Regions from separate parts of the Cellulosimicrobium sp. NPDC057127 genome, predicted to be linked through region 1. Evidence: riboswitches for the same ligand, from Rfam matches in the RefSeq annotation. Region 1 holds a riboswitch; the other holds the start of a gene.
The links. Region 1 has a riboswitch for S-adenosylmethionine ahead of ACFTZA_RS00805 (rhodanese-like domain-containing protein). Riboswitches for the same ligand answer to the same signal wherever they lie in the genome.
Positions count from the first base shown of each region.

Region 1 (4,164 bases):
CAGGCCGGCGACGACGTCCGCGACGCCTTCAAGAAGTAGCCCACGGCACTCACGCCGCCACGACGCAGCAGAGGGCCCCGCCGTCCACGGCGGGGCCCTCGTCGTGTCCGGGCGGTCGCGCGTCGAGCCCGGGCCGCCGGTTCGGTCAGTCGGCCGGGCCGCACCCCGCGGCATCGGCGAGGAATCCTGCCGCGGCGGTCGCGAACAGTCCTTCGAGCCCCGATCCCGCGGGCACGGGACGCGGGTCGTCGACGACGGTCCAGCACCCGTCGACCACCGCGTACCGGACGGACGGCCCGTGCTCGACGTACGCGCGCACTCCCGCGACGAGGCGCGCGACCTCGGCACCGGTGGTGCCCACGCCGACGGACGCGCGGATCGCACCGGCGTCGTACCCGAGGCGGGCGAGCAGCGGGTGGGCGCAGAACCGGCCGTCGCGCACACCGATGCCGTGCTCCGCGGACAGGTAGGCCGCGACGAGGCCCGGGTCGTGACCGGTCACGGAGAACGTCACGACGCCGACGGGGTCGGCCGCGTCCGGCCACACCGTCACGACCCGCACGCCGTCGATCTCCGCGAGCCCGTCGACGAGCGCGGCGCGCAGCGCGGACTCGTGGGCGTGCAGGTCCGCGGGGTCGATCGTCGCGAGCGCGTCGCACGCGGCCGCGAGCGCCACCGCACCCACGACGTTCGGCGAGCCCGCCTCGTGCCGGGCGGGCGCCGCCTGCCACTGGGTGCCGTCGACGCGCACCTGGCGCACCGCGCCTCCGCCCGCGAGGTACGGCGTGCCGGCGTCGAGCCAGTCGCGGCGCCCGACCAGCGCACCCGCGCCGAACGGCGCGTACGTCTTGTGGCCGGAGAACGCGACGTAGTCCGCGCCGGTCCCCGCGAGGGAGAAGCCGCGGTGCGGGACGAGCTGGGCGCCGTCGAGCACGACGCGCGTGCCGGCGTCGTGCGCGATCCGCACCACCTCGGCGACGGGCAGCGCCTCGCCGGTGACGTTCGACGCCCCGGTCACGGCGAGCAGGGCGTAGTCGAGGCGGCCGAGCTCGGTGCGCAGGCCGGAGAGCGACTCGGCCACGCTCGTGCCTCCGGCGAGGACGGTCGCCCCGCCCGCGCGCTGCCAGGGCAGGAGGTTGGCGTGGTGCTCGACGTCGAGGACGAGCACACGGCCGGGAGTGCCGTCCGGGTTCTCGGGCACGCAGCCCGCGAGGAGGTTGAGCGAGTCGGTGGTGTTGCGCGTGACGACCGTGACGTCGTCGCCGCGGGCGCCGACGAACGCCCCGATCCGCGCGCGGGCCGCCTCGTACAGGGCGGTCGAGACCTGCGACAGGTAGCCGGCGCCGCGGTGCACGCTCGCGTAGAGGGGCAGCACCTCGGTGACGCGGTCGGCGACGGCGCGCAGGGCGGGCGCCGACGCGGCGACGTCGAGGTTGGCGTACGGGACGCTGCGCCCGTCGACGAGCGGGACGAGCGTGTCGCTGCCGACGACGGGCAGCAGCGCGGGCGTGTCGGTCGTACAGGTGGTGTCGGCGAGAGCGGTCACGGCACGGTCCTCCGATGTCGGGTCGGGGAGGTGCTCCCCGCGCTTGCCGCGCACCGGTCGGCGTGCGGCCTGGTCGTCACCCGGGGCACCCCGCCGCGAGAGGAGGGTTGCCGGCCAGCAAACCGGGGTTTCGCGCTGGCACTCATGACCTGCGCACCAGGATGAGCGAGGCTCGGAGACGCGTCAAGGACTGGGCAGCGTGTCTCACATCGCGAGCGGCGGGCTGTTCACCGCCCGGTGTCGACATGCGCCCACGTGTCGAGACGGCTGTCCCACCCGCTGGTCGGCGTGCCGTACGATCCGAGGAACCATCCGGAGCGGCCGAGTGACGTGGCACGTCGACGCCGCAGCAACCCCCCGTGTCGTCCAAGCACGGGCGAGGGTGCTACTGCCACGATCGATGGAGGACACCATGAGCAACCCCGCACCCCGCCGCACCTCGCTGCCCGAGGCCCGGCCCGCCGCCGGCTACGCCGGCGACATCGACCCCCAGCAGGCGTTCGACCTGCTCGCCGACGACCCGCGCGCGGTCCTCGTCGACGTCCGCACCGAGGGCGAGTGGCGCACCATCGGCGTTCCCGACGTCGCCGACCTCGGCCACGACGTCGTGTTCGACGAGTGGGTCACGCCCCTCGGGCCCAACCCGGCGTTCCTCGACCGCCTCGCCGACGCCGGCCTCACGCCGGGCGACGAGCGACCCGTCGTCTTCCTGTGCCGGTCCGGCCAGCGTTCGATCGGTGCCGCGCGCGCCGCGACCGCCGCCGGGATCGGGCCGTCGTACAACGTCGTCGAGGGCTTCGAGGGCGCGCAGGGGTTCTCCGGAGCGCGCGACGTCGAGGGCTGGAAGGTCCGCGGCCTGCCCGTCACCACGTACGACGCCGCCCAGGCCGGTACCGCGGACGGCGAGGCCGCGCGATGAGCCCGGCGGACGGCGTCGGGCACGAGGTGCCGGGCGGGGTGCCGGGCGGCTCTGGCCGCAAGCCGCTGCCCGCGACCGCGCGGCCTGCGACGCTCGCGGTGCGCGGCGGCAACGCGCGCACGGACTTCCAGGAGACGTCCGAGGCGCTGTTCCTCACCCAGGGGTACACGTACGACCGCGCCGCCGACGCCGAGGCGGCGTTCAAGGGCGAGGTCGACCGGTTCGTCTACTCGCGCTACGGCAACCCGACCGTGCACACGTTCACCGAGCGGCTGCGCCTCATCGAGGGCGCCGAGGCGTGCCACGCGACCGCGTCGGGCATGTCGGCCGTGTTCACGTCGCTCGCGGCGCTCGCGCGGTCCGGGTCGCGCATCGTCGCGGCACGTGCGCTGTTCGGGTCGAGCATCGTGATCTTCGACGAGATCTTCGCGAAGTGGGGCGTGCGGACCGACTACGTCGACGGGCACGTGCTCTCCCAGTGGGAAGAGGCGCTCGCGACGCCCGCGGACGTCGTGTTCTTCGAGACGCCGTCCAATCCCATGCAGGACATCGTCGACGTGCGGCGCGTGAGTGAGCTCGCGCACGCCGCGGGCGCCGTCGTCGTGCTCGACAACGTGTTCGCGACGCCGCTGCTGCAGAAGCCGCTCGAGCTCGGCGCGGACGTCGTCGTGTACTCGGCGACGAAGCACATCGACGGTCAGGGCCGCGTCCTGGGCGGGGCCATCCTCGGCAGCGAGGAGTACGTCGGTGGGCCCGTGCAGACCCTCATCCGCAACACCGGGCCGACGCTGTCGGCGTTCAACGCGTGGGTGCTGCTCAAGGGTCTCGAGACGATGCCCGTGCGCGTCGCCGCGCAGAACGCGAACGCGGAGCGGGTGGCGCGGGCGCTCGAGGAGCTGCCGGGGCTGGCGCGCGTGCGCTACCCGTTCCTCGACTCGCACCCGCAGACGGAGCTCGCGCGCTCGCAGCAGTCCGGCGGCGGCACCGTCGTGACGTTCGACCTCGCCGTGCCCGGAGGGACCGACCCCGAGACGGCCAAGAAGAGAGCGTTCGCGTTCCTCGACGCGCTCCAGGTCGTCGACATCTCCAACAACCTCGGCGACGCGAAGTCGCTCGTCACGCACCCCGCGACGACGACGCACCGCAAGCTCGGGCCCGAGGGCCGCGCGGCCGTCGGGATCGCGGAGACGACCGTGCGGCTGTCGGTGGGGCTCGAGGACCCGCTCGACGTGATCGAGGACGTGGAGCAGGCGCTGCACGCCTGAGCGTCGCCCGCGGGGAGAATCCTCGTGCCCGACGGCGCGCGGTCGGCCTAGCCTGACGACGTGCCCGCCTACGTCCGCCCGCCGATCCCGCGTCAGGTGTACCACGACGCCGACGGGCGGCCGTACGAGTACGGCGAGCGCTGGACGGACCTCGACGGCCCGCCCGAGGACACGTACTCGGTGAGCGCCCACCCGGAACGGTTCGCGCCGGTCGTCGACGTCGCCGACGCGCTCGTGGCGCACCTCGAGGCGACGTACGACGTCGCGGTCGCGAGCGCCGACCTGCGTGGTCTGGACGTGTCCGCGCACACCGCTGAGGAACCGGCGCACCCGCTGCTCGCGGGGATCCGGCACCTCGCCCAACCCGCCGAGCGGGTCGTGCGGCTCGTACCCGCCGCGGACGACGCGGCACCGCTGACGGTCGTCGTCACCGG
Region 1 covers NZ_JBHUUP010000001.1:187,847-192,010, reverse strand. Annotated here, with positions in the region: gene ACFTZA_RS00815 (CsbD family protein) at 1-39, shown strand, start outside; gene ACFTZA_RS00810 (aminotransferase class V-fold PLP-dependent enzyme) at 146-1,546, opposite strand; SAM riboswitch class IV at 1,581-1,696, opposite strand; SAM riboswitch class I at 1,852-1,953, shown strand; gene ACFTZA_RS00805 (rhodanese-like domain-containing protein) at 1,959-2,465, shown strand; gene ACFTZA_RS00800 (O-succinylhomoserine sulfhydrylase) at 2,462-3,730, shown strand; gene ACFTZA_RS00795 (DUF6226 family protein) at 3,791-4,164, shown strand, end outside.

Region 2 (4,164 bases), on a different contig from region 1:
CGCCGTGACCGGCGGCTCGTGCGACACGAACGTGCCGATCGCGGCCGGGTGCTGCTCGATCCACGAGAGCCCGACGATGCCGCCGCCGCTCGACCCGAACACGTCCACGGTGCCCAGTCCGAGCGCCTGGACGATCCGGTGCAGGTCGTCCGCGTGGCCCGGCATGGTCACCTCGCCCCCGGGCGCGAGGGTGCTGCGCTCCGCGCCGCGCGGGTCGTACGTGATCACCGTGCGGTCGTCGAGCAGCGCGACGAGCTGCTCGAAGCCCGACGCCCCCATGGGCGACCCCATGACGACGAGCGGCGGCAGGTCGCTCGCCGTCGCCGGCTCGTTCACGTCGTAGGTGAGGACGGCACCCGGCACGTCCAGGGTGTAGGTCTTGCGCTCGCTCATGGTCGCCTCCGCGTCGTCGTCCCGCCCGGGTGCGGGCGGTTCCTCCACGAGGACGACGACTGCGGAGCCGACCGGGACTCATCGGTGCCGCGCGGAGCCGTCAGCTCCAGAGGCGGCGTGTGGCGATCTCGGCGCCCTGCGCGAGCGACTCGAGCTTCGCCCACGCGATCTGCGGGTGCACGCGCCCGCCGAGCCCGCAGTCGGTCGAGGCGACGACGTTCTCGCGCCCCACGCGCGTCGCGAACCGCTCGATGCGCTCGGCGACGAGCTCGGGGTGCTCGACGACTTTCGTCGCGTGCGAGACCACGCCCGGCAGCAGGAGCTTGCCCTCGGGCAGCGCGACGTCGTCCCACACCCGGTACTCGTGCTCGTGGCGCACGTTCGCGGCCTCGAACGAGTACGCCGACGCGTTGATCTCGAGCATGAGGCCGACGACGTCCTGCATCGGCAGGTCGGTCGTGTGCGGACCGTGCCACGAGCCCCAGCACAGGTGGTACCGCACGCGGTCCTCGGGGATGCCGCGCAGCGCGTGGTTGAGCGCCTCGACGTGCACCCGGGAGAAGGCGAGGTAGTCCTCGACGGTCGGCTCGGGCGTGACCTGGTCCCAGGACTCCGCGAGACCCGGGTCGTCGATCTGGACGACGAGGCCGGCGTCGACGATCGCGAGGTACTCCTCGCGCAGCACGTCCGCCCACGCGTACGCGTACTCCTCGTGGGTCGCGTAGTGCTCGTTGGCGATGCGCGTCGCCGAGCCGGGTGCGATCGCGGTGACGAACGCGTCCTGCACGCCCGCGGCGTCGGCGGCCGCGCGCAGGTTCGCGGCGTCCTGCGCGACGGCGGCCTGCCCGGTGTACGTCAGCGGGCCCGTCACCTTGGGGAAGGCCCCGGGACCCTCGCCCGCGAAGATGCCCGACGTCGGGTCCGTGTACGCCTCGCGGAACCGCGCCTGGTCACGGCGGTTGCCGAACCCGGTGAGGCGCACGTCGCCGGGCGCGGACTGCACGTCGGCCAGCACCCACGCGGCGTCCGTGTCGAGCTCCAGCCCGCCAGTGCGCTGGAACGAGTACGACCACCACGCGCCGTAGTCCATCGGCGACGACATCGACTTGCCGTACTCGCCGTCGCCCACGAGCGTGATGCCCGCGCGCCGCTGCCGCTCCACCACGTCCACGACGGCGTCGCGCAGCAGCGCGTCGAAGTCGCCGTTCCCGTCGCCTGCCTCGCGCGCCGCGTTGGCCGCGAGCAGCTCGGGCGTGCGCGGGAGCGAGCCCGCGTGGGTGGTCTGGATACGGTCCTCGTTGCGGCGCACGGCCCTGCCTCTCGTCACGTCACCGCGCCCGTCCGGGCGCGACCCCGATCGTCACACGCCGGCACGCCGTCGGGACGTTCGCGGCCACCATGCGGGAGCGCGTGCGCCTCACATGTCGACCGATCGCCACTCTCGACGGAACCTACCCGTCGGCATCACGCTCTCCGGCCGCACGGCGTCGACGACCACCTGCTGCGTCCATGATCCTTCTTCGACGTGATGCACGAGCACGGCCAGATGCTCCAGCGCCTCAAGGGCGTGGTCGCCGTCACTCCTTCTCACAGCGGGATCGCCTCGATGGTCGCGCGCACCGCATCACGCAAGGTGCGCTCCGGTACGACGTCGACCGGGCGACCCAGTATCTGCTCGAGCTCCGCCTGGAGGGCGCCAAGCCCGAAGAGCCCGACCCTGTCGTCGAGGTCGACGAGCAGATCGACGTCGGAGTCCGGCCTCTCGCCACCGGCGGCGACCGAGCCGAACACGCGCACGTGCCGGGCACCGTGGCGAGCTGCCGCCTCGACGACCTCGTCCCTCTTGACGCGCAGCACGTCGTCGAGTACCGAGCCGTGCCTGTGCTCCTGCGACGGGCGGGGGCCTTCATGCGAGAGAGCTCGGTCGAGCAGACGCTTGACCTCCGGCTGGCTGCGACCGAGTGCCACCGCGGTTCGGCGCTGGCTCCAGCCGAGGTCGTGCGCCTGGCGGACGGCGCGCTCCAGCGTCGCACCGGCCTCTGCGCGCATCGTGTCCGCACGGGCACCCGCACCCTCCAGATACCGGGCGAATGCGTCCTCGACAGCGCTCATCAAGCCACCTCCGATAGCAGATGCTATCACTTCGGGTCGTCGGGGGCAGCGGACGTGGTGAGACCGCCAGGCCCTGCTCGCGCGACGCCGGCAGACGTCGACCTCGCGCATCCCGCGGCCGTGGCCGGGGCCGGTCTTCCCCCTGGGGCACCGTGCGCGAGGGGCGCGGTTGCCGGACCGGCACGCGGAGGGCGTCTCGCCGGCCACTCGTGACCTGCCCCGATGTCTACACGACCGCGCGGACGCACGGCAAGCGCGCACCTGCGCGACCCCACCGGACGCCCGCCGGACGTCTGCCGGACTCCTGCCCGACGCCGTCCGGTCACCTGCCGGGCCTAGCGTCGAGCGCGGACACAGCCGGGACCACCGGAAGGGCACAGCGACGATGACCCTCACGATCACGCTCGTCCGCCACGGGCAGACCGTCCTCAACGCGCGCCGGCACCTGCAGGGCGCGTGCGACTCCCCGCTCACGCGCACGGGACGCGCCGGCGTCCGCGTCACGGCGCAGCACCTCGCGCTCCACGACTTCGACGCCGTCTACTGCTCCCCGCAGGGCCGGGCGGTCCTCACGGCGATGGAGATCCTGCGCCATCACCCCGACCTGCCGATGACGGTCGACCACGACCTGCGCGAGCTGTCGTTCGGCAGCTACGAGCGACGCCCGGAGCACGAGCTCGACGCCGTCGAGTCCTGGACGGACCTCGTCCCCGCCGTGCTGGCCGGCACCCACCCGGGAGTGGGCGGCGGCGAGCCCGGCGCCGACTTCATGGCCCGCGTGCGTGGCGTCTTCGCGCGCATCGTGGCCGCGCACGACGACGCGGCCGGCCCGGGTGCGGCGGAGGACCGGCAGGTGCTCGTCGTCGGGCACGGACTGACGCTCGGCGCCTACCTCGCGACGATCGACCCGTCACGCCTCGTCGCGCTGCCGAACGCGTCGGTGTCGACGGTCGAGGTCACCGACGGGCGCGCCACCGTCGTGGCCGCGGGGATCGACGTCGCCGGGCACGGCTCGGTCGCGGCACGCCCGGCCCCCGTCCCGCACGACGTCGCGCCGGTCGCGGTCGCGCAGGGCTGACCTCGGCCCTGCCGTCCGGGCGCCCGCGCCGCTACCCTCGGGGGCGCAGCACAGCCCGAGCCGGGAGGACGACGATGACCACGGCGACGCCACGCACGACGGTCCTGGACCGCCTCGACGCCGCGCTGACCGCACCGGACGCGACGCGCACCGAGCGCGCGCTCGGGTACGGCACCGCGCTCGTGGGCGGCGTCCTCGCCCTCGTGCTGGCGCTCCGCGCCGACCTCGACGTCTGGCAGGTCGCGCTGCTCACGCTCGTGGGCTTCGACCTCTTCGGCGGGGTCGTGGTCAACGCGACCGCGTCCGGCTCGCGCCGCTTCCACGCACCGGGCACTCCGCGCCACCGCGTCGTCGTCTTCACGGCGGTCCACGTGCACCCGCTCGTCGTCGCCGCGCTCGTGCCCGACCTGCCGTGGCCGACGGCGGTCGTCACCTACGCCGGCGTCCTCGCCGCGGTGGTCCTGACGGTCCTGGTGCCCGACGCCGTCCGCGCGCCCGTCGCGTTCGCCGCCGCCGCGGTGCTCGTCGCCCTCCTCACGACGGCGCTCGCTCCCGAGCCGTGGGTCGCCTGGGTCGGGCCG
Region 2 covers NZ_JBHUUP010000004.1:81,040-85,203, forward strand. Annotated here, with positions in the region: gene ACFTZA_RS05385 (alpha/beta fold hydrolase) at 1-393, opposite strand, end outside; gene ACFTZA_RS05390 (cobalamin-independent methionine synthase II family protein) at 494-1,702, opposite strand; gene ACFTZA_RS05395 (nucleotidyltransferase family protein) at 1,981-2,505, opposite strand; SAM riboswitch class IV at 2,606-2,720, opposite strand; gene ACFTZA_RS05400 (histidine phosphatase family protein) at 2,891-3,583, shown strand; gene ACFTZA_RS05405 (hypothetical protein) at 3,658-4,164, shown strand, end outside.
Region 2: linked by a shared signal. The riboswitch ahead of ACFTZA_RS05395 (nucleotidyltransferase family protein) and the one ahead of ACFTZA_RS00805 (rhodanese-like domain-containing protein) in region 1 are both predicted to bind S-adenosylmethionine.